DNA from 2 places in the Staphylococcus arlettae genome. Region 1 is predicted to be linked to the other one. Evidence: riboswitches for the same ligand, from Rfam matches in the RefSeq annotation. Region 1 holds a riboswitch; the other holds the start of a gene.
The links. A riboswitch is a leader RNA that binds a small molecule or an ion and turns the genes downstream of it on or off. The one in region 1 is predicted to bind S-adenosylmethionine.
Positions count from the first base shown of each region.

Region 1 (12,401 bases):
ATAATTAAAATTAAAATTGTCGAAACTAAAATGACATCATTTTGATTTCGTGTAAAACCAGTTAAATATGCAAGGTTCCCTAATCCACCTGCACCTATAACACCTGCAATTGCCGTAGAACCTACTAAGGCGATTGCTGTAACTGTAATTCCTGATACTAACGCTGGCATAGCTTCAGGTAACAATACTTTTCTTACTACTGTCCATGTATTGGCACCCATTGACCACGCCGCTTCAATTACACCTTTATCAATTTCTTTAAATGCGATTTCAACTAATCTAGCATAAAATGGAGCAGAACCAATAATTAATGCTGGTAAGGCACCTGTTGGTCCACTTATTGTACCTAAAATTAAACTAGTGAACGGTATAAGTAATAATATTAAAATGATGAAAGGAATTGCTCTGAATAAATTAACGACAAAAGAGACAATGCTATAAAAAATTCTAGCTGCTTTAGCGTCACTTTTAGCTGATAAAAAGAGCAACACTCCTAAAATAATACCAAAAATAAAAGCAAAAATAGTTGCTATCACTGTCATATATAACGTTTCATAAGTTGCTACCCACACTTGTGACCATTGTACATTGGGCATCGTAATCATTTCTTGGAGGATTTCACTAAATGAACTAGTCATGACGTAACACCTCCACTGATACTTGTTGTTTTGCTAAATCACTGTTGAAATCTTCGAATTTTTCAGAATTTATATTCGGAAGATGTAACACTAAAAAGCCAATTGACCCACTTTTAGTATTTTTTATATTTGCTTCTAAAATATTTACGTCTATTTGATGCGCCCGCGTAATGTATGACACGATAGGTTCAGTAGTGTTATTACCAGTAAAATTCAATCTTACTATGTAATCATCTTTGCCAAAATGCTCTATGTCTGCAAATGCATCTTCAAAATCATCATTTAAGTCTTCTTTAACAAAGCGTTTCGTTACTTCATGTTTTGGATTTTCAAATACATTCGTCACAGATCCTTGTTCTATAACACTGCCATTTTCCATTACTGCGACTTCATCACAAATACGACGTATAACATGCATTTCATGAGTGATAATCACAATAGTTAAATTTCGCTGTTCTTTAATTTTAAGTAATAAATCTAAAATTTCATCTGTAGTCTGTGGATCTAGTGCACTTGTCGCTTCATCACATAACAACACAGTCGGTTCGTTTGCTAAAGCACGTGCAATACCAACACGTTGTTTTTGACCACCAGATAATTCAGATGGGTATGCGTCTTCTCGTCCTTTTAATCCTACTAACTCAACAAGTTCTGCAGCCCGTTGTTTTGCTTCTTGCTTCGGTACCCCAGCAATTTCTAATGGGAATGTTATATTATTTAATACAGTACGTGACCATAATAAGTTGAAGTGTTGAAATATCATACTCACTTTTTGACGTTTTTTTCTTAAATCTTTTTTAGACAATTGTCCTATATTGTCACCATCGATTGTTACGTCACCTGAAGTTGGTTGTTCTAAATTGTTAAACAGTCGAACTAATGTACTTTTGCCCGCACCTGAAAAACCAATAACTCCAAAAATTGAGCCTGATTGAATACTTAAATCAACATGATCTACCGCAAGCACATCTTGCTTTTTCGTCTTATAACGCTTGACGATTTGATTTAACTCAATCATTGTTTGTCCTCCTTGTATTGCTTATAAATTAAAAAAATGCTTTCTCATCTTAAAAGATAGAGAAAGCAATAACACCCTCTCTCATCTTTTAAAGTTCGGTCGACTTTATGTGAATTGGCACCATTTCTATACTTAGACGGTTGCCGGGCTTCATAGGGCACATCCCTCCACCTCTCTCGATAAGAGTTACATTATTTAATTATTTTTAATCCTACCACTGCACTAATGATTCGTCAATATATTATTGCAAATTTTCTAAAAGATATGGCACAGATTGAAAAGCGTAAATACGCTTTATTTCCTTATCTTTAGACATTAGTTGTAACACAGGAACCGATTGTATTTCATTGTCCTGTGAATACTCAGGGTGAAAATTCAAATCAATTTTAGTAATTGGTAATTTTAAGATTTCATTTGCGATATCTAACATTCTTTCAGATATTTTACATGTACCGCAAGTTGGTGTATAACCAAAAACTAAATGTTTATCTTTATCAAAATGTTCACGTACATTTGCTACGTGTTGTTTTGTCGTTGCATTCATGTTAATAAACTTACCCTTTCAGCTATATAATCTAGTTTAGCTTTATTGATATGCTCTTCGTCTTTAACTACAAAGCCGTTTTTTTTCAATACTTTAGCTAAATATCGTTTTGGACATCTCGCAATTTCACAATACTGTTTATCCACTCTAACATGTTTACTTTCGCTTAAATAGTGTTTAAACCATCTACGAATCTTTTCTCCCTCATCGTCTGAATCAACTAAAATTGTAACTTGTTTATCGTACAAAGATTCCACCATTTCATCAATTTTATCAATACCCATAGTTCCATGAGTACAAATAATTTCAATTGGTTCATCAATTACTTGTTTAACTCTCTTTTTATCAGATTTGCCTTCAACAATGATAACTTTATTAAGAATCGTCATGACATCCACCTTCTAAAAGTTGATAATAAACTTATACTATATTTGGTTTTTCACAAAGACACGAGGTTATAAACATATTATAATTTTGTATCAATATTGTAAAAATGGCGTCTTTACTTGTCAAATTCATTGTTACAGCATTAATTTTCCATGATTTTGAGGGTTTATTAAATTTTGGTAAACTTTAGCGCCATAGATAAGTTAAAAACTCCAAGACAGTAAATATCATGGAGTTTAAAATCACTTATTCTATTCACCAATCATTTCAGAATATTGTTCAGCTGAAAGTAGTTCATTCAATTGATCTAAATCACTAACTTCAACTTTCACCATCCAAGCTTTTTCATATGGTGATTCATTTACAAATTCAGGGCTATCTTCTAATTCTTCATTTGCTTCTACTACTTTACCAGTAACAGGTGCATACAATTCAGAGACAGTTTTTACAGATTCAACACTGCCAAAAGTATCCCCCTCTTGGATGTCATCATCAACTTCTGGTAATTCAACAAATACAATATCACCTAATTCACTTTGCGCATATTCAGTGATACCAATTGTAACCGTATTTCCTTCAACTTTTATCCATTCATGTTCTTTTGAGTATTTTAATTCACTTGGTACTGCCACGAGAATCCCCTCCTATATGATTTTACATATTTATGATGCCATATGAATGTATGACTGGCAACTGTTTGCCTTTAATAATCAAAAATTTATGTTACTTTTACACAGCATCATTAAGCGTTTTCATAAATTGATTTTGACTGCATTTTTGAAAACTTTAGCGATCGTTATAAAGTGAAAATCTTTATAACCATGTCGCTTTATACTCTTCTTCTTTGAAACCAACAGTTGCTTTATCGCCTAGCACAGCTAGTGGTCGTTTTACTAACATACCATCAGAAGCAAGTAAATCTAGCTTTTCATCATCAGAAAGCGTCCCTATTTTATCTTTTAAACCTAATTCGCGATATTTGGCACCATGTGTATTAAACATTTTGTTAATTTCAATGCCAGTACGTTCTAAAATATCTTTAAACTCATTTTTAGTTGGTGTATGTTGAACGATGTCGATAGGTTCATAACTCACACCGTACGATTGTAAAAATTTAGCAGCTTTTTTACATGTCGTACAATTAGGATATTGGTAAAATTTAATCATGTACTGTACCTCCTATACGTTGTTATCACTAATATAGCAGAATTACGATCAAAACGCTTCAATTTTTAAGCTAAAATTTTTATTTCCCTAGTTTTTTTAGTTATAATGTAATCAATTAATAATCAAAGGAGCGTTAATATGGAAACAATTAACTCAACAAGTAATTTTGATTCAACTATAAATAGTGATCAACCTGTCATTGTAAAATTCGAAGCAGGATGGTGTCCAGATTGTAAAGCAATGGATATGTGGATTGATCCTATTGTAGAAAAATACAATAATTATAATTGGTATACAGTCAATAGAGACGAACTAGAAGATGTTGCAGCAAATAATGACGTTATGGGTATTCCAAGTCTTTTAGTCTTCAAAAATGGTGAAAAACTTGCTCACCTACATTCAGCAAATGCTAAATCACCAGAACAAGTTGAGTCATTCTTAGCTGAAACATTTCAGTAATACAAAAACTAGCACATTAATTTGATATGCTAGCTTCAAAACGTAAACAAGCCCTTCACAGTAATTTGATATGCTCCCTTCAAAGTAGACATTAAAAAAATGAAAACTTTGAAGGGAGTATTTTTATGTCTAGAAAATTAATTGACTTAGATTTATTACAATCAGTTTTTAATAATTATGAAAATGGTATGAGTTTCGAAAGCATTGTAGAAATAGTTGATGTTAATCTATCTCCAGAATATCTCCGTTATATGTACAATAGGTATTTAACAAACGGCTTATATTCTTTAATACGTAACTCACAAAATAATAAGTATTCATTTCAATTTAAAATGAATGTAGTTCAGGAATATTTGGATAATGATATATCTTATAAAAAATTGGCCATTAAATATAATATTCCTGCCCATGAAACTGTACGCAAATGGGTAAATCGTTATACTGGAAGAAAAGAGAATACCAATTATTCTCCAAAACAAGAGGTGTATACGATGAAAGGTAAAACAACAACATTCAAAGAACGTCTTATAATTGTAGAATACTATTTAGATAATGAAATTAGTTATAAAGATTGTGCTAAAAAATATGATGTTAGTTACGGTCAGTTGTACCAATGGGTACAAAAGTATAAATCACATGGCCGTGATGGCCTCCAAGACGGTAGAGGCAAAGGCAAACCTAAATCTATATTAACACCAGAAGAACAGAGAGAAGCTGAAATCCAAGAACTAAAAGATCGAAATAAAATATTAGAAATGGAAAATAAAGTCTTAAAAAAATATCAAGAAATAGAAAGAGAGATGATAAATCAACAAGCAAAAAAATCGCAGCATATGAAACGATTGAAGCGCTAAGAAATGAATTTCCAATTAAACATTTATGCCAAACTTTAAATATTTCACGCGCAAGTTATTATAAATGGTTACATCGAAAGCCCACACAAAAAGAATTTGAAAATAAAATATTAATAAAAGAAATCAAACACATTTATGAAAAATATAAAGGCATTTATGGATATAGACGAATTTATATTTATATTCGCCTATATTTGCATAAAAAAGTAAATCATAAACGTGTTTATCGGTTAATGAATCAACTAAATTTAAAAGCAGTTATCCGCCGTAAACGCAAGCGCTATAAGCCTTGTACTCCTCAAACGATAGCCGAAAACGAATTAAATCGTGAGTTTCAAGAAAGAGAGGCTAATAAAAAATGGCTAACAGATGTAACTGAGTTCCAACTTGAAAATGGAAGTAAAATATATCTTAGTGCAATATATGATTTGGGAACAGGTAAAATCGTAAGTCATTATTTGGGAAATTCAAATAACAATCAACTCGTATTTAAAACATTTGATAAGGCAGTCAAGACTGTAACTAGTACCGAAGGTATTATATTTCATAGCGATCGTGGTTTTCAGTATACTTCCCGATTATTTAAAAATAAGTTAAATCACCATAAGATGATACAAAGTATGTCTCGTGTTGGAAAGTGTATTGATAATGGTCCTATGGAAGGTGTTTGGGGAATTATTAAATCTGAGATTTATAGAGGTTCTAAACGGTTTAAATTCGAAAGTATAGAAGAAGCATTTCAAGTTATAAATAAATATATAAAGTTTTTTAATAATGAAAGAATTACATTAAAAATGGCTAATCTCGCATAAAACGAGACTAACCAATTTTTTAATTATTTACTTGTCTACTTGACTGGGTGCAGTTCAATTTGCGAAGGGCTTGTTTACGTTTTATTTATATAGTTTTTCAAAATAGTAATGATTTATGCCGACTCCTGCGGGAATAGCACTTGCCAAGACTATAGGCTAAGACAGTGCCCGCGGAAAGCGTGCATAAAAAAACTGCCAACAAACTCAGTAGCTTTGTCGGCAGTCTGGTGAGGCTAGGACAATATTGATTTGTTCTAGTCTCTTTTCATATTGGCAGTAGCTGTCTGCATTGAAAATGCGCTTCAAACCAAGCTTTTTTCAACGCTAGTCAGCCTTGCCGGGGTGGGACGACGAAATCATTTTTTCAAAATCAGATTTCTGTCCCACTCCATGTGTTATTCGAAATCTCTTTTCATATTGGCAGTAGCTGTCTGCATTGAAAATGCGCTTCAAACCAAGCTTTTTTCAACGCTAGTCAGCCTTGCCGGGGTGGGACGACGAAATCATTTTTTCAAAATCAGATTTCTGTCCCACTCCATGTGTTATTCGAAATCTCTTTTCATATTGGCAGTAGCTGTCTGCATTGAAAATGCGCTTCAAACCAAGCTTTTTTCAACGCTAGTCAGCCTTGCCGGGGTGGGACGACGAAATCATTTTTTCAAAATCAGATTTCTGTCCCACTCCCCTTTATAAATTAAAATTGTGTCATTATATTTTGAGTTTGACGTGGTGGATGATGCATTTCATCTTCCATATCTGTTAAATACATAAAACCGACTAAACTTTCATTATCTTTCACGCCGAAAACGTTTCTTATTTGTGGTAAAAAGATATATTGAGGTGTCTTCCAACACGTACCTATTTGCGCTTCATGTAGTAAAAGCATTAAATTTTGAGCAAAGGCACCAAAAGCCAAATAATTTTCCAAATTTTCTTTTTGGCGTGGATCTTCTTGTACAATTAATGCCAACATACCACCTAAATTTGTCACAGCATTATAGTGATCTTGCTGTTTATCGGGTTGGTGATGAAAAGCAATACGCGATACTTGCTTACTCATTTCACCTAATCTATTTTTAGCGATATGCACAACACGCCATGGCTGTCTCATACCATGATTAGGCGCATACGTAGATTGTTCAATCGCTTGGTATAATGCTTGATCATCAATCACCATATCTCTTTTAAACATTTTAATACTTCTTCTATTCGCGATTGCATCTTGTAATTCCATGAAACAACGCCCTTTCTTATTGATAATTATTTTCAATTATAAAATACTATCAGGGAATTTTCAAACTAGTTATAAAAATCTAACTGTTGACGCAACGTTGCTACGTGAATTTGTCCAGGTGCTTTTGGAGTGTCTATACAGCCATATGAAATTGTTCCACCAAACACACCTTGCGCAGTACGTGAAACAATCCCTATTTTACCCATAGCAATGCCTACAACACGTTCATTTACTGAATCTGCTGTTACAGACATAGCATTTAATAAATTAGTGACATCTTCTTTCCCTTTAGGCATTACTGCTACCTTCAAGTAATCTGGAGCCAACAAATGCATTTTATAATACAAATGCTTTAACTCATCTAATTGTGGGGTTTGATCAAAGTCATGATAGGACAATACTACTTCTTTATTATTATTTTGCGCTAGATTGATTACTGTTGTTAATTCCTCAGGATTTTGCTTTTTATCAAATTCAAGATCAATAACGTCAAATGTTTCTTGTGTTATTAATGTGGTTAAATATTCAAGATATTCTTTTGACGCTAACGTTCCTAAACCACCTTGGTTGGCCGTACGATATGTCACTAATATTTGTTTATTTAACGCTAAGTCTTTTAGCTGTTGTAATACTGCACGTACTGTTGTTGTTTCTATTTGTTGCCATTGATCTATACGTAATTCAATTATATCGAAGTCCGATTGATATCGTTTTAAGTCTTCAATTGTAGCTGGTAATAATTCATTTTCCGGAGCAATGGTTACCGCTATTTTCACTTGTGCCATTATTCACACCTCTATTTTAGTTATTCTATTTAGCATTTATTGTATCTTAATCAATTCCATGAAAACAATAACTTTAATGAATTACTATTTTATCATTTTGAAATTGATGATTAGTTTTTATATTAAAGGGTATGCAAATTATATGATTTAATTTAGGAGGTAATAAATATGGCAGTTAATTATGAAACAAAAGCAACGAATACAGGTGGACGTAATGGACATGTCCACACAGATGATAAAGCAATTGATGTAGCAGTCATTCCACCAGCTCAAGCTGATGCTGAAAAAGGTACAAATCCTGAACAGCTATTTGCTGCAGGTTATGCATCTTGTTTTAATGGTGCTTTTGATTTAATTTTAAAACAAAACAAAGTTAGAGATGCCGAAACAGAAGTTACCTTAACTGTACGTTTAGAAGATGATCCAGAGGCAGAAAGTCCTAAGCTAAGCGTTGACATTGATGCAAAAGTTAAAAATGTTTTATCTCAAGCTGATGCTGAAAAATATTTACAAGACGCACATGAGTTTTGTCCATATTCTAAAGCAACAAAAGGCAACATTGATGTTAACTTAAATGTTGAAGTTGCTGACTAATTCAATTGGTTTTACTAATAGTCGAGAGCATGAAGGCGAAGTATTTACTTTGCTTCTGCTCTCGACTTTTTTTGCTTGATAATAGCTAAAATATCCTTTCTCCAAAAGCAATATAATGATTACAACATTAAAATACAAAGTCTATTTATTTATACAATTTTTTCAATATAAATAAGTAGATAATTTTTTTATATTGAAAAATTATAATAAACACACTTATTTATTTTTTATATTTATTTATAAATAATATTGCCAACGCTTACACAATCATTTACTATTAATGTAATATCTTCAAAAAATTACGATTGTTCACAAAGTTTTATTAAAGGAGGAATTCAATGTTGCATACACGCATTTTATCTATTAACGATATTGATTTATATCAACAATTTTTATTGCAAGCTTTGCACAATAAGAGCAATGCATTTATTTGGGGCATTTATGATAATGAAATTGTTACAGCCCCCTATTTAAAAACAACGTTATCACCTCAAAATAAAAACTATATCGTATTTGGATTGTTTTCAAATCAATCTTTAATAGCAGTCAGTACAATGGCACACTTCCCAATACATGGTCTCGCACATAAAGCTTATTTGGAAAACATGTGCGTTACAGGTATTAATGCAGAAGAACGTAAAGAAAATGCCGCACTCCTCATAAACTATATTTTTAATACTTGTGAAGAAAAAAATATAGAGATAGTTATTGCTTCAGTTGCTTCTAATAATATTACAGCTAAGGTATTCTTTAGTGATTTAGACTTTGATGTGTTAGCAGTTGAACAACATGCACGTAAATATCATGACAAATATATCGATCAACATTGGCTCATATACTACTTAGATGGCACAATGTTATAAAAATATTTTTATGGTAAGTATGGACAGCACATGCCTTGTGGTTCATACTTTTTATTTTAATAATAAAAATGACTTGCAATACATAAAATAACAACATATTATTTTTATTACGTACTAAGTGGTAAATTAATATACTATAAATACCTAACATTCTGGGAGGTGGCATAATTTGAAATTCACAACAACTCTATTCTCTTTATTGTTGTCACTTATCACATTAACTATACCAATTATCATTTTAAGCACTATTTATGACAGCACAGCAATTGTAATTGCTGCCGGACTATTTTTAGTCGGGGTTTTACTATTTAATATTTACGCCCTATTACAAGGAGATCGTATTGCCAATATCTTTGCACTTATAGTGACTTGTATTGCTATAATTTTATCTGGGATTCCCGTAATTAAAACGTTCGTACTTAATTTTATTTAATCCTTACATAAACAATAGTTTTATTGACGACTTTAACATCAATAAAACTATTGTTTTTTCTTATATTGATTCATAATAAAATTTTATTATGAAATTTATGTATTTATTGTCTTTAATGAATTGAAAGCGCTATAATTATTTGAATAAGGGGGGGAATTTAATACTATGAATTTAGCATTATTAGGATTCATTATGATTATTGTCTTTATGGTATTAATAATGACAAGAAAAATGTCAGCATTAATAGCATTAATTATCGTGCCAACTGTTTTCGCTTTAATCGGTGGATTTTACGCCGGTTTAGGGAAATATATGTTAGAGGGGATAGAAACAGTTGCACCGACAGGAATTATGTTAACATTTGCAATTTTATACTTTGGTGTCATGATTGACGCTGGATTATTCGAACCGGTCATCAATCAAATTATAAAAATAGTTAAAGGAGACCCAGTCAAAATAGCAATTGGTACAGTTATACTAGCCTCACTAGTAGCATTAGATGGTGACGGTACAACTACATTCATCATTACAGTTACAGCGATGATGCCACTTTATAAAAAAATTGGCATGAGTTTATATGTTTTATCCACGCTAGCGTTACTGTCAATTGGTGTAATGAACATGTTACCTTGGGGTGGTCCAACTGCACGTGCAATTTCCGCATTACATTTAAGTACTGAAGACGTCTTTATTCCTATTATGCCAGCTATGGCAGCGGGTATTCTTTTTGCTTTTGTAGTAGCTTATATTTTAGGTAAACGATCAAAAAGACATATTACTACTGCAACTGATATAGATATAGAAGATGTTAAAAAAGAAGAAACTAAAGAAGAAAGTTTACTTAAACGACCTAAAATGCTTATACCTAATGCCTTTTTAACAGTGTCATTAATCGTTTGTTTAGTAATGGAATTACTACCTATACCAGCACTTTTCATGGTCTGGTTTGGTGTTGCAATTTTAATTAACTATCCTAACTTAAGCATTCAAAATTCTGTAGTGAAAAAACACGCGGGTGACGTATTAGCTGTTATTAGTTTAGTATTTGCTTCTGGTATTTTTACAGGTATCATGGATGGAACTAAAATGGTAGATGAAATGGCAACTGCCTTAGTACATATTATTCCAGATGCAATGGGTAATCATTTCGCATTGATAACTGCAATTTTAAGTGGTCCATTTACTTACTTTATGGCTAATGATCCATTCTATTATGGTATTTTGCCAATTCTTGCAGAATCAGCAGAACAATTCGGTATTTCAAAAGTAGCAATGGCCAGAGCATCTGTTTTAGGTCAGCCATTACACGTTTTAAGTCCATTATATGCAGCTGGTTATTTACTAGTTGGTATGTTAGACATAGAATATGGAACTAACCAACGTATTGTTATTAAGTGGGCTATTGGCTCTAGCCTCTTCATGATTTTAATAGCTTGTCTATTCGGAATTATACCTTGGTAACAACGTTTGATTTTTAAAAACAAAAATATGACGTAGTATCGACATGATATTACGTCATATTTTTATGCATATAAACAATAATTTGTGGCTACTATCACACATATTTATCTTGTATAATTTCAACAAATTGAGCAAAATTTCGTTTTATACTCTTACATTGTGGGTAAAACTTAACGTCGGATTTACAATATTAAGGAGTGTTTGGAAATGAATCAACTTAATGGATGTAATTATGTTAATCCTTCACAACTTTCACTTGATTGGGAATGTTTTATTGTAAGTGAAAGCGAAATGCAATTGGATGGATTACCACATGAACTAATACAAACGTGGTTGGCTCAAGATATTATTGAACCTTTTTCAATTAGAAATAATGAAATTAATTTCAAAACTAAAGATATTTTGGATGCATTAAAAACACAGAATTGGTATTACACAAGTTAGAATAATCACTTATAATTTAAGCGATATAAACTTAATGCTCTGTTTGCAGACTCTAACATCTCATGATCAATGTAGTGATTATGGAAGTAAGTACGTAAAGTCGCATGGCACGTTTCATTTTTAGGAAAGTCTTTGTCACGTCGTACATTATTGGCTAGACTACCTAATGGTGTATCATCTTCAATAAAACTAATAACAAAATCATAAAATGTCATAAGCATCAACCTCGACTTTATATATTTTAATAGCGCTTTCATTATGTGTGTAATGCCTTTTTTTTAATCATATCAAATTTCAAAGTTTTGTCTACACGTCACTTTGATTTATACAACGTCTATATAGCTTGGAATTCGAGCTATGTCAATGTTTAACAACAAATGTTAAATTTTTATAATTTTTTTAACTTTTTGTAAATAAAAAAGATGACAAACTTTTAAAATTCCTAAGTTTGCCATCTTTTTTATTTACAATATTTAATTTATACTAAAATATTGCCATGCTGGTCAGCAGGTTTGAAAATTGCTAAAATGCCGCCAATAATTGCTATAATTTGAGGAATCCCTGTCCAACAAAACACAAGATATAATAGCCCCATACCCGTTTTACGAGCATAAAATTTATGAACACCAAAACCGCCTAAAAATAAGGCTAAAACAATATAAATCACTTTGTTAACTTCATTCATTATTTCGTTTCCTCCTTTTTAAA
Region 1 covers NZ_CP094803.1:2,025,447-2,037,847, forward strand. Annotated here, with positions in the region: gene MUA37_RS09875 (methionine ABC transporter permease) at 1-638, opposite strand, end outside; gene MUA37_RS09880 (methionine ABC transporter ATP-binding protein) at 631-1,656, opposite strand; SAM riboswitch class I at 1,735-1,842, opposite strand; gene MUA37_RS09885 (thioredoxin family protein) at 1,898-2,200, opposite strand; gene MUA37_RS09890 (toprim domain-containing protein) at 2,197-2,589, opposite strand; gene gcvH (glycine cleavage system protein GcvH) at 2,839-3,219, opposite strand; gene MUA37_RS09900 (arsenate reductase family protein) at 3,401-3,754, opposite strand; gene MUA37_RS09905 (thioredoxin family protein) at 3,893-4,213, shown strand; partial or broken gene MUA37_RS09910 (IS3 family transposase) at 4,313-5,879, shown strand; gene MUA37_RS09915 (nitroreductase family protein) at 6,574-7,113, opposite strand; gene aroD (type I 3-dehydroquinate dehydratase) at 7,179-7,898, opposite strand; gene MUA37_RS09925 (organic hydroperoxide resistance protein) at 8,067-8,492, shown strand; gene MUA37_RS09930 (GNAT family N-acetyltransferase) at 8,831-9,355, shown strand; gene MUA37_RS09935 (hypothetical protein) at 9,525-9,788, shown strand; gene MUA37_RS09940 (CitMHS family transporter) at 9,954-11,249, shown strand; gene MUA37_RS09945 (hypothetical protein) at 11,457-11,693, shown strand; gene MUA37_RS09950 (YozE family protein) at 11,699-11,908, opposite strand; gene MUA37_RS09955 (TM2 domain-containing protein) at 12,172-12,378, opposite strand.

Region 2 (20,419 bases), 1.3 Mb from region 1:
AATTAAAAATGCCATTGTTATATAATTTGATAACGCGCCTCCAGGCATTTTGAAAGGATGGCCTTCTAATAAAGCAGGGTTCCCTTTACGGAACCGTAAATGGCTTATTAATATCATAAACCAAGGTACCATACCTGGTAAGATTGATGCACTATATACATAAACAAATATACTATCTGCACCTTCGATAAACATTGGCAAGATTACGTTAAGTAATGCACCAATTAAAATACCGATAGCAATTGCTGTTACAGTATAAACAGGCACACCATTTTTCATTACTTTCAAGAAAATCTTAGGCATTTGACCGCGCTGTGCTAATGTATACGCCATACGACTAGCACTGAATATACCAGAGTTACAACCTGACATCGCTGCAGTTAATACAACAAAGTTAATTAAACCAGCTGCAATAGTAATACCTACTTTAGCGAATGTTGCTACGAAAGGACTTCCTAGATTACCAAGTTCATCCCAAGGATAAACAGTTACAATAACAAAGATAGCACCAACATAGAAAATAAGTATACGCCAAATTACACCGTTTACAGCGCTTTTAATATTTTTTTGTGGATCTTTTGTTTCACCAGCAGTAATACCAATTAATTCTACACCTTGGTATGAACCGATAACGATAGATAATGCAAAGAAGAATCCAAGCCATCCATTTGGGAAGAACCCACCATTAGCCCATAAATTAGATAAGCCAATCGCTTCGCCACCATTACCTAAACCAAAGAAAATAATGCCGAAACCTGCAATAATCATAAGAATTATTGTTACTACCTTAATCATTGCAAACCAAAACTCAAATTCGCCAAAAGCTTTAACCGAAACTAAATTTGCGCATAATAACAATGCTACGACAATGACTCCAGGAATCCACTGTGGTAAATCCGGGAACCAATAATTCATATATTGTCCTACAGCTATAACTTCACTCATCCCGACGACTATCCATTGGAAAATGTTACTCCAAGCAGTCAAATAACCTGCGACCGGATGTATGTAATCACTCGCAAAGTTTGCAAAGGAACCTGTAGTTGGATATAGATAAACCATCTCACCCATAGCTCTCATTACTAAAAATAAAAAGATACCTGCAATTAAATATGCAAATATTACTGAAGGTCCCGTCCATTTAATTGTACTTGTAGCCCCCATAAATAGTCCAACACCTATAGTTCCACCAAGTGCAATCATTCTAATTTGACGCGCACTTAGCCCCCTATGTAATTCATGTTCTTCATTCATTTTATTTAAACCCCATCTCTTTCAAATATAAGTGAGAAACAACACCTATGCATGTCGCTATTATACTATAAATTCTAAAAATTTAAACGATATTTTTTGTATATGAAAGCGTTTTCATTTCCCGCTATTTATTCTATAATATTTTTACAATAATTGCAAAATGTATTTTTTTAATTATTGGATTCTTACAAAATGTAATAATCAACGCACAGTCGCATTACACAATACACTTGCACTTAAATATGATATGTTATAATTCAATTTAGCTTTAACTTAAAGGAGTCCCTTATGAATAAACAATTACTACGCCGTACAATATATACATCAATCGTTTTTGGTTTACTATTTTTCTTTTTGAATTACTTTGGCTCTCAAAATGTCAATGTAGCGCCACTTATAGGTAAATCAATATTAGCAACATGTGTGCTAGCAATTTTATACTTCACATTATTTTCTATGATGCATACACCTGAATTAAAGTTCAAATTTGGTACAACCATACCCATTGCAATGTTGCTTAGTATTTTAATAAGTAGTCTGTTTGGAGCTATCAAAATTGGTATCATAGCAGGCTTGCTTATAGGCGTAATTGCTGGTTATATTTGGGTCTTTATCGAATCAAAGCGTAACGGAGGTGATTCGAAGTGAGTATCTTTTTAGGTATCGTTATTATCATTTTATTAATTGTGAGTCTCATTCCTAACCTCAAAGCAGTTAAAAACAGTAAGCAAACTGGTGAAAAAAATCCTAGATTTGCAATTATGATTGGCATAGATGCAATTTTACTGGTCCTAGTAATTGTAACGTTAGCTTTTCAATTTTTTAAGTAACTAAAAATATACATGTCTATTAAGCGACCGAATTTCTAAATTATTTAGCAATTGGGTTGCTTTTATTTATGTGTCACTGTTGTATCAACGATTGAATACTAGTTGTCTCGTTAACAATGGTCGCTTATGATTAAAACTGATATTGCAATATCAAATAATACAATGCAGTTGCACCTAATAGATATACAACTGAACCTATAAAAAATGATCTTACTTGAATATGAAATGGTATTGTTTTGTTAAAAATTGGGCCCAACACTAAATTACCGATAGCAAGTATTAATGGACCTCCTAAAAACAAAAGTAAAATATATAAATTCATAATGACGTACCTTCTTATTTAGTAAAATAATCAGCAATAATTTCACGTGCGGTTACATTTTTACCGATGAATGGGACTGAACTAAAATCTTGTGCTACTGTCATATCATTCGTATTTACAACGACATCTAATCCAGCTGTAACTGCTGCAGTTGCACCATTAACGGAATCCTCTATTGCTAAACAGTTCACAGGGTTATAATTTAAACGTTGTACTGCAGTTAAATATAATTCAGGATTAGGCTTAACTTCTGCAACGTCTTCTCGCCCTACTATCACATCTATATACTGCTCTAAACCTAGCTTATCGAATGTTGGTTGAATATCCGCGCGATAACTACTTGTAGCAATTGCCATTGGAATATGATGTTGTTTTAAAAAGATCATTAGTTGTTCAATCTCGTCATCGATAGGTAGATCGACACTCGTACGATTGTGGTCTGTGTAGATTGCCTCTTTAGCCTCTTTACCTAATTCCTTCTCTAAGTAGTCATGTAATTCAGTAGCTGCACCGCCTATAGAAGACCTATAGTAATCAAGTGATAAAGGTGTACATTCATGTGCTAATAAGTGTTTATTAATAATTGTAAATAAATGTTTCTCAGTATCTATAATTGTGCCATCAAAATCAAATACTACAGCTTTATACATGGTCATACCTCCTTAATGATATGTTTCTTAATTTAGTCTATCATATTTTATTTTGTAACACTCTAGCAAAACGAAAGACGCTCTCTCCCCATTAAGTAAAAAGCGTCTCACAAACATACATTATTTTAGTATAAAGTCACTTAGTTATTTTTTAGACCAATATCTAGCTAAAATAGGACCCGATATATTATGTATCAAACTAAATACCGCTCCAGGTACTGCTGCTAACGGATTAAAATGGACTGTTGCCAGAGATACAGCTAATCCAGAATTTTGCATACCTACTTCAATCGATACTGCCTTTTTATCAGCTCTATCTAATTTAAATAGTTTAGCAAATGTATAACCTAAAGCATAGCCAATAATATTATGCAGTATAACTACTCCAAAAATCAGTAAGCCAGTTTGTAATATTTGTGATTTACTGCCACCGACAACAGAGGCCAAAATAAGCGAAATGGCTACCACAGAGACAATGGGTAATGCAGTAGCAGTAGTTGTAGCAAGATTCTTAAATAGTTTCTGTAAAACAAAACCAATAATAATAGGTATTAATACTACTTGTACCACTGACCACAACATACTTCCAAATGAAACCTCTAACCATTGATTAGCAAATAGAAAGATTAAAGCTGGTGTGATAATGGGTGCTAATAATGTAGAGACACTTGTTATCGCTACTGATAATGCTACATTGGCATTCGCTAAATAACTCATAACATTACTCGAAGTCCCCCCCGGACAACATCCTACTAAAATGACGCCGATAGCTATCTCAGGTGGCAAATTAAATATTTTAGCAATGGCAAATGCAGTTATTGGCATAATTGTATACTGCAGTATGACGCCTATAATAACAGCACGCGGTGCTTGAAAAATAATTTTAAAATCCTTAGGGTCAATAGTTAACCCCATCCCCAACATAACAATCCCTAATAAATAAGGTACAAATTGACTCACTGTCGCTAATTGCGCTGGAAAGACAAAACCTATAATGGCAGCGAGTAACATCCAGAACAAGAATGTGTTGGTTGCGAATCTACTTACCTTTGTTAACATCATTCAACACTTCCCTTTTAATAGTAATAAAGAAAAATGTATCACATTTTAGAATTTAGCACAATACGTTTTCAGAAAATTGCAAAGATTTAGATTTATATTGTTCATTCCAAAGACCTAGTGTCAGAAAGAAAAAAGAGTGGTACAATTTAATAGAATTAGAAGTGGGTAAAAAATAAAACTCCATTAAAATATTATGCTAATTACACTTCATATATTATTTTTCAGTTCGGAGGGTTTTGATGTTTATAGATAAAACTGAGACTTATATCTTAAATATTGGGGAATTAACAAAGCGCAAACAACGTAATAAGTTATTAAAATTATTGCGCCAGATTACTTTTTGTAAGTCCATACAACACTCAATAAAAAAGAATAACTCAATTTACACAGTAGAAATTATTTTACCGAAGCAACAGTTACCATATGTTATCACTTATCTCAGTCTGCACAACTACACAATCTTTCAAATTTTAACTTCATCAGAACTCGATACATTATTCGATTCAACTCAATTGCCATTATCTTCAAAGCGCTTTGAATTACAAATTGATGGTTTAAATGATGCATTCATCAAAGATAAAGTTATAGATATTATTAACGTGTTAGACAATACAGAAGCTCTATCCTATACATTCACAAAAAATCGCATTAACTTACACTGTTCTGCTGATACATTTTCAAAAATTATTTATCACATTGCTATCCGTAATATTGATATACTTAAAGCAATTTATTTTCCACGCGTTGCACACAAAATGAAATCACATATATCGTAATAATTTACGTTTATTGTATAACATCAATTTAAAGTTACATTAATTACTTGAACTTTAACGTAACCGTGCTAAAAACTAAGTACAAAAAGAGACTGGGACGAAATTAATTCGTCCCAGTCTCTTTTCATAATGCCCATAGATGACCGAACTGAAAATATGCTTAACTTAATCTTTTTACTTTAGTCATTATAGACGGAGAGGAGACCACGAAAACTTTTTATTACCATTAGATCTCTGTCTCACTCTCCTTTTATTATGCTTCATCTTCAGTAAATACCATATTTTCAAATGCTTCTCTTACTTGTGGTACTGACATTCCAACAATAACTTGAACGTTTTTACCACTTTTTACTAATCCATGTGCCATCTGATTATGAATAAAGTAATCATTATCTTCTACTTTTTCTTGGTCTTTCACTGTTAAGCGTAATCTCGTCGCACAATTTGTGACATCTTTAATGTTCTCTGCGCCACCCAATCCTTGTAAATAGTAATTCGCTTTATCAGTATATTCATCGCCTGTAGCTGCATAAACAGAATCATTAGCACCTTGTTTTTCTTTGTAATCTTGCTTACTATATAACTTCACTTCTGATTTCTCTTTATCACGACCTGGTAATGGTATATTAAATTTCAATATTAAAAATCTAAATACTACAAAATATATACCTGTAAAGATTAAACCAATAATTATTTGGATAACATAAGTTAACCAATGGTTTTGTGCTAGTGGAATCCAATTTGTAGCAAAGAAATCAATAAGTCCGCCACCAAAGTTTCCTACTAAACCAAAGCCATACATAATTGTATCCATTGATGCTGATAGGATTGCATGTAATACAAATAAATATGGAGCAATAAATAAGAATGTGAATTCTAATGGCTCAGTAATACCTACTACCACAGCTGTTAATGTTGCTGGAAGAAGTAAAGCTGCAATTTTCTTCTTGTTTTCAGCAGGTGTAGTTGAATACATTGCCAACGCTATACCAATTGATCCGAATACTTTACCGTTACCTTGTAACATAAAGCCGTATGGAAACTGTTCTTTTAATGGTTTAGTACTATTGGCAAATTCATTAACGTGTTTAAACCATTCTGCTTTTAAACCATGATTTACTACTACTGGTCCTACTTCTATTGGAGCGTAAATAAAATGATGTAGTCCTGTTGGAATCAACACCCGTTCTAGGAAATGGAATAACCAGACGCCAATAAAACCAGAGCCTACAATAAATCCTTGTAATGATGTTATACCAGCTTGAATCGTAGGCCATACAATACAAGTAAGCAACGCCATAGGAAGCATAACAAAAAATGAAATACTTACTACAAACGTTAATCCTTGGAAGACACCTAGCATTTCAGGTAATTTTTTATTGTAGTATCTATTATGTATCCAAGTCACTATACTGGAAATAATAATACCACCTAAAATATTTGTATCTAATGTTTCAATACCGGCAATAGCTTTTAATCCTGTAACGTTTTCTACGCCTTTTTCTAAATTGGCACCAAATGTATGTGGCCATTGCGTTAAAATCGCATTAATAAAAGTATTAAACATTAAATATCCCATTAATGCAGCTAACGCAGCATGTCCCGGTGCTCGCTTAGCTAGTGAAATAGGTAAACCTACTACAAACACAATTTCCATATGATTGAAAATTGTCCAGCCACCCGATTCAATCACTGACCATATTTTAAACCAAGTTGTTCCATCCTCTGCTATACTTCCCATAATTGCTGGATTTTTAAATAATGTAGCAAATCCTAGTACAATACCAAAGAAAGCAAACATAAGTACCGGTACAATCATGGCACTACCAAAACGTTTTATAGCATTCATTACTGCCACCCCAATTCATAAAATTAAATCTCATTAATCAAATACTGTTATTTACAACTTTGACCGTATACAAGTTGTATGTCTTAACAACATCTTAAGGTAAACGCTTACATATAAACAAGGGTTTGACTTAAAATTGAAATCTTTTGTATAATCAGATTATATTTTCAAATGAAGGAAATATTTTCAATTATGAAGAGGTGAATGCGTTGTTACTAGACGAACGCTTAAATAACAATTTCGAAAAGTTAAACGATAACGATATACAAATTGCACATTATGTAAATACACATATACGAGAATGTAAAACTATGAAAATCCAAGAGCTTGCTGCACGTACGCATGCTTCCAATGCTTCAATACACCGGTTTACTAAAAAATTAGGATTCGATGGTTATAGTGATTTCAAGTCATACTTAAAGTTTGAAACAGAACATCCCTCACAGTTACCATCCGATTCCATAGACCAATTCAAACAAGAAATATCCAATACATTCTCATACTTGGAACGTGTGGATTATCACTTAATTACAGATAAAATCTACCACGCAGACACGATTTATTTATATGGTACAGGTTTAGCTCAAATGAACGTAGCACAGGAAGCTCGACGTATACTATTAACTATCCATAAAAATGTAATAGTCTTACATGATATTCATGAATTTAAAATGATATTAAATAAATCGACAAATAAAGATATTTTCTTCATTATTTCTTTATCAGGTGAATCACAGCAATTAACCGAGATCACCAATTATTTGCAAGTGAGACAAAAATATTTCTTTTCTATCACAACGTTAAAAGATAACAATTTAGCACAAAAAGCCAATTATAATATTTATGTTTCTAGTAATACTTTCTATTTAACAGATGGTACCGATTATTCAAGCTTTATTAGCTATCATATATTTTTTGAAACTGTACTACGCAAATACCACGAACGTATGGTGCAACAAAATTTCACATAAAAAAGACGAAGCGATATCAAACATTACTGTCTGCCATATTGCTTCGTCTATTATCAAGGTGACTAGATTGCTAATACTTAGTATATAAATGTGTTCAGCATATAGTCACCTATTTATATATACTAAATTGTTGTATTTATATTCCGCGCACTATAATTTTAATTTATTCTTTAAATATTTTTATAATTTTCACGATAGTCTTCAATTGTTTCCTGTAGCCTATCGAATAACATTTCGAAACCATGAGCTGTTGAATCATGATATTCTTTTTTCTTTTGCTTATATTCTAATTGCGTCAATCGTCGCTCTTTAGGAACTATCGCACTATACGTAAATAGCATTTGTGTAATACCAGCTTCACGCTCAAATATTTCAACTTGAATAGTATCTTCACCATCACTCAGTTCTGGCATGCCGATTGTCATTTCAATATAGTCATGCGGTTCAAGGGTAACGAATGTCCCTTGGACTCTATTTGCTTTCCCTTTGCGTACATCAACAATTTCATATTTACCTTCTTCACGCGCATCAATTGTTATACTTTGATTCGTCCGTTCAGAAGTCATAAACCAACGTTTCAAAAATTGTTGCTCAGTCCAAGCTTGATATACCAATTCTGGTTCAACTTTAAACAATCGTTCCAATTGTACTTGCACATTATCATTCTCAATGTTGTACTTGGCCAAAATAGTCACCTACCTTTAATCTTACCTTTATCTTACCGTAATACTCATCAATTCAAAACTGTAACGTTTCAAATAAAATTAGTAGTTGTAGTTATAGTTATTAACTAATATATTTTATCGTCAAAACACTAGAACGTCAAAGTAATCGCTACTTTTGTGTTTTTGGTTTTAATTTTGGTAGTTTTAAGAAAATAGCAACTAAGCCACAAAGACCTAATAGCATTGGATAAAAGCTATATGGCACCAATTCTAATGGAGATACTTTTGCTACACCTGCAGCAGCAATAAGTTGTGGACTATATGGTAGGATTCCTTGGAAACAACTAGCGAAAATATCTAAAATACTTGCGGATTTTCTTGGATCCACGTCATACTCGTCAGCAATATCTTTTGCTAATGGGCCTGCCATCAATATTGAAATTGTATTATTAGCTGTAGAAATATCAGCTGTACTTACTAAACCAGCTATACCTAACTCTGCCCCACGCTTTGATTTCACTCTATTCCGAACAAAATTCAATAACCATGCAATGCCGCCATTATGTTGGATAAGTGCTACAAGTCCACCAATCATTAATGCAATGATGGCAATATCTTCCATACCTATAATACCTTTAGAAATAGATTGTAATAAACTCGTCCACTTAAATGAACCATCAATCAGACCTATAATTGCTGATAATAACGTACCACCTATTAACACAATTACAACATTAACCCCTACTATCGCTAAAATTAAGACCATAAGATAAGGCAATACTTTAATAAAGTTAAAATCATAATTTTTTGTGTCAGCAACTTGTGTACCTTGTGTCAAAAACCATAGCGCGATAATAGTTAAGAGTGCACCCGGCAGAACAATTTTAAAATTGACTTTAAATTTGTCGCTCATTTTTGTTTTTTGAGTACGTACTGCTGCAATAGTAGTATCTGAAATCATAGATAAATTATCACCAAACATGGCACCGCCTACTACTGTAGCCATAGTAATTGCTGAAGATATGTCTGTCGCTTGACTAAGTCCAAAACCTACTGGGGCAATGGCTGCAACAGTACCAACTGATGTCCCCATTGAAATCGATACAAACATCGAAATTACAAACAACCCTACAATTAATAAATTCTCAGGTATCAATGTTAATCCGAGATTAACAGTAGATTGTACGCCTCCCATATCTTCCGTTGTTTGTGAAAAGGCACCCGCTAAAATAAAGATCAACACCATTAAAATAATATTAGGATGACCTGCACCTTTTGTAAAAATATCTATTTTTTCACCAAATGGCTTTTTCCTATTTTGTACCAAACCAAAAATTGAAGCAATGACAATTGCTACATTTAATGGCATCGTAGTAAAATCACCTGTAATAATACCAACGCCTAAAAATAATAGTACAAATACTATTAATGGCGATAGTGCCCAAAAACTACCTTGTTGTAATTTACTCATAACTAACCTACTTTCTTCATATTAAAAAAGCTCTTTCCTTATTGAAGAAAAGAGCGGCATTAGACCTTGTCATCTTATCTTCTAGCAGTATGTTTGCTGCTACTGGAATTGGCACACGCATTACCATGTTGCCGAAGCTTCCTAGGGCCAGTCCCTCCACTTCTCTTGATAAGCTATTTAAATTCGTTATTACGTTACAACATTTTAGATAGTACGTCAACAGTTTGTAGCTAAACTATTAACTGAGTAACTATAAAATTAATTGTTTGGTCTAATTATCGTAAATGTTTCACCTATGTGAGCATAATCATTACCAGCTAATCTACTAACAGCTTGTAAAGTGTCAGGGTTTATTTTACTGTCTTCAAAATATACATCATCAGCTATATGAAACATGACTACTTCACCAATAATAAGATCAGAACCTTCAAGCTTATCACCTAGTGGGATGATTCTATCCAGCTTACACTCCATACGTACTTTAGCTTGTGCAATCCCTGGTACATCTACTGCTTCAGAATCCACAAGATTTAATGATGTTCTTTCTAATTCATTTAATTCTATAGCAATAGGAGCTGCCGTCTTATTTACTTCTTCTACAATATTATTATCTGTAATATGAACAACAAATTGTCCGGTTTGCTCTATATTTACTGAAGTATCTTTTCTTTTCCCATTTGCTCGCGTTGTTGAAATCATTATCATTGGGGGCGCACTATTCACCACGTTAAAAAAACTAAATGGTGCTGCATTCATTACGCCGGTTTCGCTTTGAGTCGTGACAAAAGCAATGGGTCTCGGAATGACACTACCACTTAATAATTTATAATTCTGTTTTTTAGTTAATCCTTGTGGGTCAATTCTTTTCATTTGTTCATACTCCTAATTCAATAATAAGCGATTCCAAATACTAACAAAATTCAATGCTAATACAAGTTACTCTTATGTTTAATCTATTTGTATACCAATAGAATTTCATAACCTTGATAAGACATTTTACCGCCATAAATCAAGGGGTATTCCCGTACTAATTATTCTTGTTGTAGTAAATCAGCATTAGAAAATTTAATTCTTAGATTTATATTAGACATAAACACACTCGCCTATTAAATTTTTATACTTTTGTTTACCCCAAAACGCTGGTAGCAATTACATATTATACCATTCATTCGTTTAATAATTTTTGGACAAATGCTACAAAATAATCAGGTACTAATCGTAATATTTCTTCGTTCGGATCATATTTTGGGTGATGTAAATCATACATACTATCTGACCCAATAAATGCAAATACACTTGGGTACTGGTTTGAAAAACCTGAAAAATCTTCTCCTATAGTTAACGGTTTATCCATTATTGTGACGTTATAACCAACGTTACGAGCCACATCGATAGCATCCTGTGTTAGTTGTTCATCATTTACCACTGCTCCCGGCAGTTTATGATAAGTTAGCTCAATTTCCACATCAAAAGTTTGCGCAAGGCCATCACATATTTGTTGTAAACGTTGTTCTATTAAATGTTGTACTTCCACGTCAAACGTACGTACTGTACCTTGTACATAAGCATTGTCAGCAATTACATTCCATGTATTACCTGAAGACACTTCACCGATAGTCACGACACCTTGATCAAAGGCAGATAAATTCCGACTTACTATTGATTGAATACTAGTAATGAGTTGGCCTAAGACGATTGTTGGATCATTACCTTGTTCAGGTTTAGCAGCATGTGCACCTTTACCATGGATTGTTATTTCAAAACGGTCTACTGCTGAGGTCACCGTTCCTTGTTTGATAGCAAATTCACCGACAGCTAATGAAGGATAATTGTGATAACCTAATACTGCTTTCACACCTTCCAATGCTCCAGTATTAGTAATACTATATGCGCCATGTGCTATTTCTTCTGCAGGTTGAAAAATAATGCGTACACGACCATTTAATTGCGTTTCCATAGCTTTAAGTTTTATTGCTACGGCTAAAATACTTGCCATATGAATATCATGACCACAAGCATGCATTACGCCTTCTGCAGTCGATTTAAAATCATGTTCAACTTGTTCAATTATAGGTAAAGCATCTATATCAGTACGTACCGCTATAAACTGCTCACCTTGTCCGACTTCAGCAACTAAACCTGTATCCAACGGCAAATCTAATATTTTAATATCATATGATTCCAAAATAGTTCTAATTTTTTTAGTTGTTTCATATTCATAATCTGATACTTCAGGATATTGATGTAAAAGACGTCTCCATTTTACATAATCATCAAAACTTGTCATCCCTTCTCACTCCTTTGATATTGTCGATGTGTATATTTTATAGAAACATATAGTTCTTATTCTGCCTTAAAACAGCTTTCCATTTATACACATGACTACTTTTATTAAATAACCGACTAAATCAATCGCTTTTATTTACTATAGCCTATTATAGCAAGAAGTAATAACGAATAGTTTAAACTTGCTCGTTAAAAAGCTAAGCTATTTTTTCCAACAAGCACATGTTAAAACGTTAAATTACTCCCATTCGTAGTTTTAAACAGAGACTATGTAAATTAATTTATGTTCTTTATATTATCATAGTTAGCGGAATTTAAAATTTAACATTAAAAATAGGACAGGCATAAATCATTTACATGTTTATCGTTGCTTCAATAACATGCTATGATTATGCTTGTCCCATAGCTCTTTATATTAATTTTGTAACTGATATTGATTATCTACAATAACTTTGCCGTCTTTTATAACTTTAGAAGCATGATTAATACCATAATGGTAAAGAACATATTCATGATTAGGTGCGTCCCAAATGACAATATTCGCTTTGTCACCTTTATCAATAGTTCCGGCATCAACGTCAATGGCTTTAGCCGCATTTACAGTTACTGCATTCCATATTTCATTTGCAGAAAGCTTTAATTTTAAGGAAGCAATAGCCATGACTAGTTGTAAATTGTTAGTAACACAACTTCCTGGGTTAAAATCAGTAGCAATAGCAATCGCACCATTATTGTCAATCATGCCACGTGCATCTGCATATTGTTCCTTACCTAAATAAAACGTTGTTCCAGGTAATAGCACAGCTACAGTATCACTATCACGTAATTTTGCTTTGCCTTCTTCGCTAGATGCTACAAGATGATCTGCAGAAATCGCTTGTTCATCAATAGCTAATTCCAAACCACCTAATGGATCAATTTCATCTGCATGAATTTTCACTTTAAAACCTTGTTGCTTAGCTGCTTCCATATATACTTTAGACTCATCAATAGTAAAGACGCCTGTCTCACAAAATATATCGGCAAAGTCAGCATATGGTTTAACTTCTGGTAATAAGTCAATCATTTCTTGTAAAAATGCTTGATTAGACGTTGCGTCTTTAGGCACTGCATGTGGCCCTAAAAATGTATGTCTCATAGTTAAATTATATTTCTCAGCTAATTGATTGGATACTTTTAATTGTTTTAATTCATTTTCTTTATCTAAGCCATATCCACTTTTACTTTCAATTGTAAGCACACCATGTTGAACCATAGTTAATAAGTTTTTTTCAGCTTTAGAGAATAATTCCGCTTCACTCGCTTGTCTAGTGGCATCTACTGTATTTAAAATACCGCCACCCTGTTCTAAAATTTCTAAGTAAGATACACCTTGTCTTTTTAAAGACATCTCATGCTCACGAGAACCTCCATGTACTAAATGCGTATGTGCTTCAACAAGCGCAGGTGATACCACTTTATCACTAGCATCAATTGTCTCTGTCGCTTCATATTCAGTAGTATAAGGACCAGAATAAACAATTTTGCCATCATTAACTACAACTGTCCCATTTTCAATGAGTTCTAAGTCATTTAACTCTTGCCCTTTTAATGGTTTGTCTGTTTTTTTTGGTAAAATTAACTGTTTAATATTTTGAATAACTAAATCATTCATTATGTGTCACCTCTTTTGTAATCATTGGAATATGAATACCTTTCTCTTTTGCCACTTCTACAGACTTGTCGTATCCAGCATCTGCATGTCTCACAACACCCATGCCTGGATCAGTTGTTAATACACGTTCTAAACGTTTTTCTGCACGTTCTGAACCATCTGCGACTACGACCATACCAGCATGTAGAGAATAGCCCATTCCTACGCCACCACCATGGTGGAATGAAATCCAAGAACCGCCTGCAGCAGTATTCACAAGTGCATTTAAAATAGCCCAATCACCAACTGCATCTGATCCATCTTGCATACCTTCAGTTTCTCTGTTAGGACTAGCTACTGAACCAGAGTCTAAATGATCACGACCAATGACAACAGGTGCCGAAATCTCGCCATCACGTACTAATTTATTTAATGCAACTCCCATTTTTGCACGTTCACCATAACCTAACCATGCAATTCGAGATGGTAACCCTTGGAACGCAATTTTTTCCGTTGCTAAGTCTAGCCAACGATTTAATTTTTCGTTATCTGGGAATAATTTTCTCATTTCCTCATCTGCACGTTCAATATCTTTTGGATCTCCACTTAATGCTGCAAATCTAAATGGCCCTTTACCTTCACAAAATAACGGTCTTATATAAGCAGGAACAAATCCTGGGAAATCAAATGCATTACTTACACCATTATTAAATGCAACTTGTCTTATATTATTACCATAATCAAATGCAATAGCACCATTTTGTTGAAATGCTAGCATTAACTCTACATGCTGTGCCATAGATTGTTCAGATTTTTTAACATATTCTTTAGGATCTTTCTGTCTAAGTGCTTTTGCCTCTTCTATTGAATACCCTTGTGGTATATAACCATTTAATGGGTCATGCGCACTTGTTTGGTCCGTGATAATATCAATTTTAAAACCTTTATCTAAAATTGCTTTATGAACATCAACAGCATTGCCTATTAAACCAATAGATAATGGTTGGCCAGCCGTTCTTGCTTCATCAGCTAATTTTAGCGCTTCGTCTAAACTGTCCGTTTTAACATCACAATATTTCGTTTCAATTCGCTTATCGATTCTAGATTCATCGACATCGACACCGATTACGACACCACCATTCATAGTTACTGCTAATGGTTGAGCACCACCCATGCCACCTAGTCCTGCAGTGAGTGTTACCGTTCCATTTAATTTACCATTGTAATGTTGGTTCGCTAACTCACCAAACGTTTCATAAGTTCCTTGTACAATTCCTTGAGAGCCAATATATATCCAACTACCAGCTGTCATTTGTCCATACATCATTAATCCTTTTTTATCCAATTCATTAAAATGCTCCCAGTTCGCCCATTCAGGAACTAATACTGAATTTGACAGTAATACTCTTGGTGCTTCTTCATGTGTCTTGAATACAGCAACAGGTTTACCAGATTGGACTAACATAGTTTCATCCGCTTCTAAATTACGTAATGTTTCTTCAATTGCTTCAAATGCTTCCCAATTTCTAGCTGCTTTGCCAATACCGCCATAGACAACTAAATCTTCAGGTCGCTCTGCTACTTCTGGGTCTAAATTGTTATACAGCATACGCAATACCGCTTCTTGTTCCCAACCTTTACATTCAATATCTAACCCTTTTTTAGCTTGGATTTTTCTCATATTTATTCCACTCCATTCCTCTGTTTAATTACAGTTGTCATGTATAGTCATGTCCAGCGACTACAGAAAGCAAACCCCTTATTAATATGCTTTGTGTTTACAACAGATAAAATTTATGTACCTTATGACTTAAGTATAATATGATTATTTATAGATAACCAATATTAATAAACTAATGATTCATAACTTAAAACTATAAATAAACGTTAGGAGTGTTATGTATATGAAAATAATTCAACTAGAGTATTTTCTAGCTATAGTAAAATACAATAACTTTACACAAGCTGCTCAATTTTTACATATAAGCCAGCCTTCTTTAACAGCTACGATCAAAAAAATGGAAGCAGATTTAGGCTACGATTTATTTACGCGTACGACAAAAGATATCAAAATTACAGAAAAAGGTATCCAATTTTATAACTATGCTGTTGACCTAGTACAAAACTACCATCAAACAATGGAGAAAATGCATGATTTAAATATTAGTGAAGTCCCTAAAATTAAATTTTCCATTCTGGAATCTACAAATCAATGGGTATCTCAAATCATAACGACACACCGTTCAACTTTTCCAAACCAAACTTATCAAATCTCGGAAGTACATGATCAAGCGATTATATTAGAGAACTTGTTAAATTTTGAAACACATTTAGCTTTAACCAATGAACAAATCACTCATGAAGACATACAGTCTATTCCATTATATGAAGAATCGTATGTCTTACTTACACCACAAAATGCTTTTAAACAACAACGTACAATTATTATCAAATCATTACCACTAATATTACCTTCTAAAGGTTTACAAGTACGCAAACATTTAGATGATTATTTCATGCGTATGAATATTCATCCTAACATCGTTATTGAGGCTGACCGTTTTGAAGCTGCTACAAATTTTGTACATCGTGGTTTAGGTTACGCTGTTATTCCAAGATTTTATTATCAGTCATTCAATGCTAACAATTTAGATGCAATTGAGATTAAACCAAAACTTGGGCGCACAATTTTTATTAATTATTACAAAAAACGAAAGCACTCTCAACGTGTGCTTTCGTTGGTAGATCACTGTAAAGATTATTGGAACGTCATAAAATAAAGTGATGGAAAAAGTTAGCTGTTAATTTTGCTGTCCTATTATCAACATCATATTGAGGATTGGTTTCGGCGATACTAATCGTTGAAACCTTTTCGCTAGGTATAATTCTTTTGGCCATTTCTAATACTAGGTTCGGATAAAGTCCTAGCACTGCTGTAGCACTGACTCCTGGTGCAAAGGCACTATCAATGACGTCCATACATATTGTGAACATAATGACATCATGATGATGTATAAAACGTTCTATTTTTTCTTTAATTGGTGGTGATAATTGGTGTAATAACTCGTCGGCATATACATATTGTATACCTTTAGCATCCGCATAATTAAATAGTGCTGCTGTATTGCCCCCTTGTTGAATACCAAGTACCAAATATGCAGTATTATCATCTTCTTCTAATATTTGTCGAAAACTTGTACCCGAAGTAGAACTCTGCTCTTCCCTTGTATCAAAATGCGCATCAATGTTAATAACACCGATTGAAGCATCTGGATACGCTTCTCTCACGCCTAAATATTGCGCATATGCTATATCATGACCGCCACCTAAGAGAAACGTTTGCTTATGGCGACTAATAGATTCTGCAACTAAATGGCCATACTCTTGTTGTGTTTTTATTAGTTGACTCTCATGGTGCTCAACATTACCGTAATCACAAATGGAACATTGACTAAGATCAGGTAAATTGGCAAAAGCTTTCCTTATAGCATCTGGTCCTTCTTTAGCACCCATTCTACCTTTGTTAAGCTCTACACCTTTATCAACAGCGTAACCTAATAATCCAACACCTTGTTTTTCATTAATATTTAATTGTTGTGTTAAATCACCAAACTTTATTGTTTGGAAATGCCTAAAGTGTTCTTGATTTGTTGCACTATCTGTTCTGCCAGTCCAAAGCTCAGTATCAGGTAACTTATACATAGTTCTCCCCCTTTAAAAACTAAATGAACAATTAAAGTATACGCTTACATTTTTTTGAATTCAATTCCTAAATTTCTTTTACCCGTTACAATGTGCGTTTAATGCATTGATTACAATACAAATTGTTTCACTTATATGAATAAATCATCAGAACTATTACATTTCAATGATATTTTTGATTAATGATTTATTTCTAACAGCTAAATCTGTATAATTACCATTAAATGATTTTTTTCATACCTATTATGGAGGTTACATAAATGAATAATAAACGTATACCAGGTTTTCAGTGGGCAATGATTGTATTCCTGTTCTTTATCATTGCATACGTACTACCTATTATACTCAAAGATTTCCAAGGTAGTTTACCTTATAAATCTTTCGTATTTGACATAACAGCTATTGCTCCATTTATCGGTGCTCTATTCTGTTTATTAATTTTCAAACATAAACGTCTTCAATTAGGCGGTTTAAAATTTACCATTGGTTTAAAAACAATAGAACGTATCCTTTTAGCATTAATTTTACCGTTAACTATTTTAGCAGTTGCAATGGTTAGTTTTAATATTCTTGCTGATAGTTTTATTTTATTACAAGCAGAAGACTTTTCCGTTTCTCTAACTACTGTAATTATCGGACAATTAATCACAGCAATGTTAATTGAATTTGGCTTCCGTTCTTACTTACAAAACATTGTAGAAAATCGTATTTATACTTTTTTCGCATCAATTCTTGTAGGGATTCTATATTCAATCTGGAACTTAAACCTTAGTTTCGGTATGACATTCGCTGCATATAACTTCTTATATACATTCGCTTTTTCAATGATTATTGGCGAATTAATTAGAGGTACGAAAGGTAGAACAATTTATATTGCTACACTGTTCCACTTTGTTATGTCATTTGGCTTAGTATTTTTATTTAATGAAGAGCTAGGCAATGTCTTTGCTATGAAAGTGATTGCCTTATCAACAGTAGCAGTTGGTGTTGTATACTTACTAATTACTATGATTATACGAGTTATATTATACTTCTTCACGAAAAGAAACTTAGATGAAATTGAAGAAAATAACTATATGGATCACCTAGATGACGAGTCACATTTAGATGTGAATGACACGCCAGCAGAAACTGAACAAGCAACAAATGACTATGAACCAGCTTCTGCCGATACATCGTCTACCGTTCATGATGAGCAAGATGAAATGAATTCTACTCATCAAGAAAATGACGATACTTCATCAACAGTAGCTACTGCTAGCCAAGATAACAACATTGCGAAAAATGTCGCTAATGATACTGAAACAACATCTCATCAACTGCATCAATCAGAAGAAATAGAACCTTCGCTTAACGAAGATGAAAGTCAAACATCAACAGATGATGAACCTACAAACGACAACACAGAAACTCAAAATCAACGTTCATCATTCTTTTTGAAAAGTAAACGACGTAATCGAAGATAATTTCATAATTACAATACAAAAAGCATGTGTTTTGAAATAGTTATTGATACAACTATTCAAAACACATGCTTTCTTTATTTATTAATAATATTTACACCATTTTGTGTGCCAATAATTACTTGGTCTGTGACATCTAAGAAATATCCAGTCTCTAATACACCTACTAAGTGAATTAAAAACTCATGCATCTCATATGGATCGATTGTATGATTTAGCGTTATATCTAATATATAATTACCATTATCCGTGACAAATGGAATGTCATTAGCCAGTCGTCTTTCCACTTGTAATTGGCCATAAGCCTCTATTTTCTTAGCCACTAATAACCAATTAAATTTATCAACTTCTACGGGTAATTTGAATGTTTCACCAAGATAATCCACTAACTTAGAATCATCTGCTAAAACAATAAATCGCTCTGCCATAGCATCTATTACTTTTTCCCTAAATAGTGCTCCACCGCCACCTTTAATCAAATTAAGCTGTGGATCCACTTCATCTGCACCATCAATAGCGAGATCAATATAGTCGACATCATTTACATCTATAATATGCATACCTAAATTTTTTGCAATATATGCAGTTTTGTTAGAAGTACATACGCCAGTAATTGACAGTTGTTCATGCTCAATTTTTTCAGCAATTTTAGGTACAAGGAGTTCAATCGTTGAACCAGAACCAATACCCAATATCATACCATCTGTAATTTGGCTTAAAGCATCACTAAATGTACTTATCTTCAACTGTTTTTTATTCATATTGTTGCCCCTTTATAACCATTCTTTTAATATCATTGTACATTAGAATTTTTAAAAGATATAGATATAAACTAAAAACAGCCAACTGAAAACTTCCAGTAGATGCTCACTCAATTTAAGCGTTTATTTTTTTCATCTATGATTTTACCGTTTCTTCCTATACAATAAAGCGTAACGATACAAGGAGGTTACACTATGATTTATGAATTAAATGCCATTTCAACTGGTAAAATCGAAACCCTCACATACGGTAAAAAGCAAATGCAATCTGCTTTAAACAAAACAGTATTCACAGATACATGCTGGCTTACGACAACTGGTTTTTGCGACGATGAACAAGCTTATAAAGGACATGGTGGTCCAGACAAAGCATTATGCTTATTCAGTAAATCAAATTATCAAATGTGGCAAGATGATATCACAGAATTACCAGATTACGCGATGTTTGGAGAAAATTTAACTGCTAAACATATGGATGAAAAGACAACTTACTTTGGTAATCAATACCAACTCGGTTCTGCAATCATTGAAGTTTCTGAAATAAGAGAACCTTGTTGGAAAATTCAAACGAAATATCAAATTCCAGATTTAGTAAAACGTATGTCTAGTTCAGGAAGAACTGGATTTTATTTTAGAGTGTTAAAAGAGGGCTATGTCGCTCCAGATGATAACTTACATTTAATTCAGCAGGCTCCTGATGATACGTTGCTTTCTGTTTTTGAGC
Region 2 covers NZ_CP094803.1:662,417-682,835, reverse strand. Annotated here, with positions in the region: gene MUA37_RS03080 (amino acid permease) at 1-1,254, opposite strand, end outside; gene MUA37_RS03075 (hypothetical protein) at 1,543-1,902, shown strand; gene MUA37_RS03070 (hypothetical protein) at 1,899-2,084, shown strand; gene MUA37_RS03065 (hypothetical protein) at 2,215-2,406, opposite strand; gene MUA37_RS03060 (HAD-IA family hydrolase) at 2,421-3,056, opposite strand; gene MUA37_RS03055 (bile acid:sodium symporter family protein) at 3,201-4,115, opposite strand; gene MUA37_RS03050 (hypothetical protein) at 4,358-4,894, shown strand; gene MUA37_RS03045 (alpha-glucoside-specific PTS transporter subunit IIBC) at 5,148-6,743, opposite strand; gene MUA37_RS03040 (MurR/RpiR family transcriptional regulator) at 6,953-7,714, shown strand; gene MUA37_RS03035 (SRPBCC family protein) at 7,885-8,400, opposite strand; gene MUA37_RS03030 (Na+/H+ antiporter NhaC family protein) at 8,549-9,850, opposite strand; SAM riboswitch class I at 9,922-10,025, opposite strand; gene MUA37_RS03025 (flavin reductase family protein) at 10,109-10,720, opposite strand; gene MUA37_RS03020 (amidohydrolase) at 11,016-12,137, opposite strand; gene hutI (imidazolonepropionase) at 12,552-13,790, opposite strand; gene hutU (urocanate hydratase) at 13,783-15,450, opposite strand; gene MUA37_RS03005 (LysR family transcriptional regulator) at 15,674-16,549, shown strand; gene hutG (formimidoylglutamase) at 16,539-17,471, opposite strand; gene MUA37_RS02995 (peptidoglycan release complex CPBP-like subunit SdpC) at 17,732-18,937, shown strand; gene MUA37_RS02990 (ribose 5-phosphate isomerase A) at 19,012-19,695, opposite strand; gene MUA37_RS02985 (MOSC domain-containing protein) at 19,894-20,419, shown strand, end outside.
Region 2: linked by a shared signal. The riboswitch ahead of MUA37_RS03030 (Na+/H+ antiporter NhaC family protein) and the one ahead of MUA37_RS09880 (methionine ABC transporter ATP-binding protein) in region 1 are both predicted to bind S-adenosylmethionine.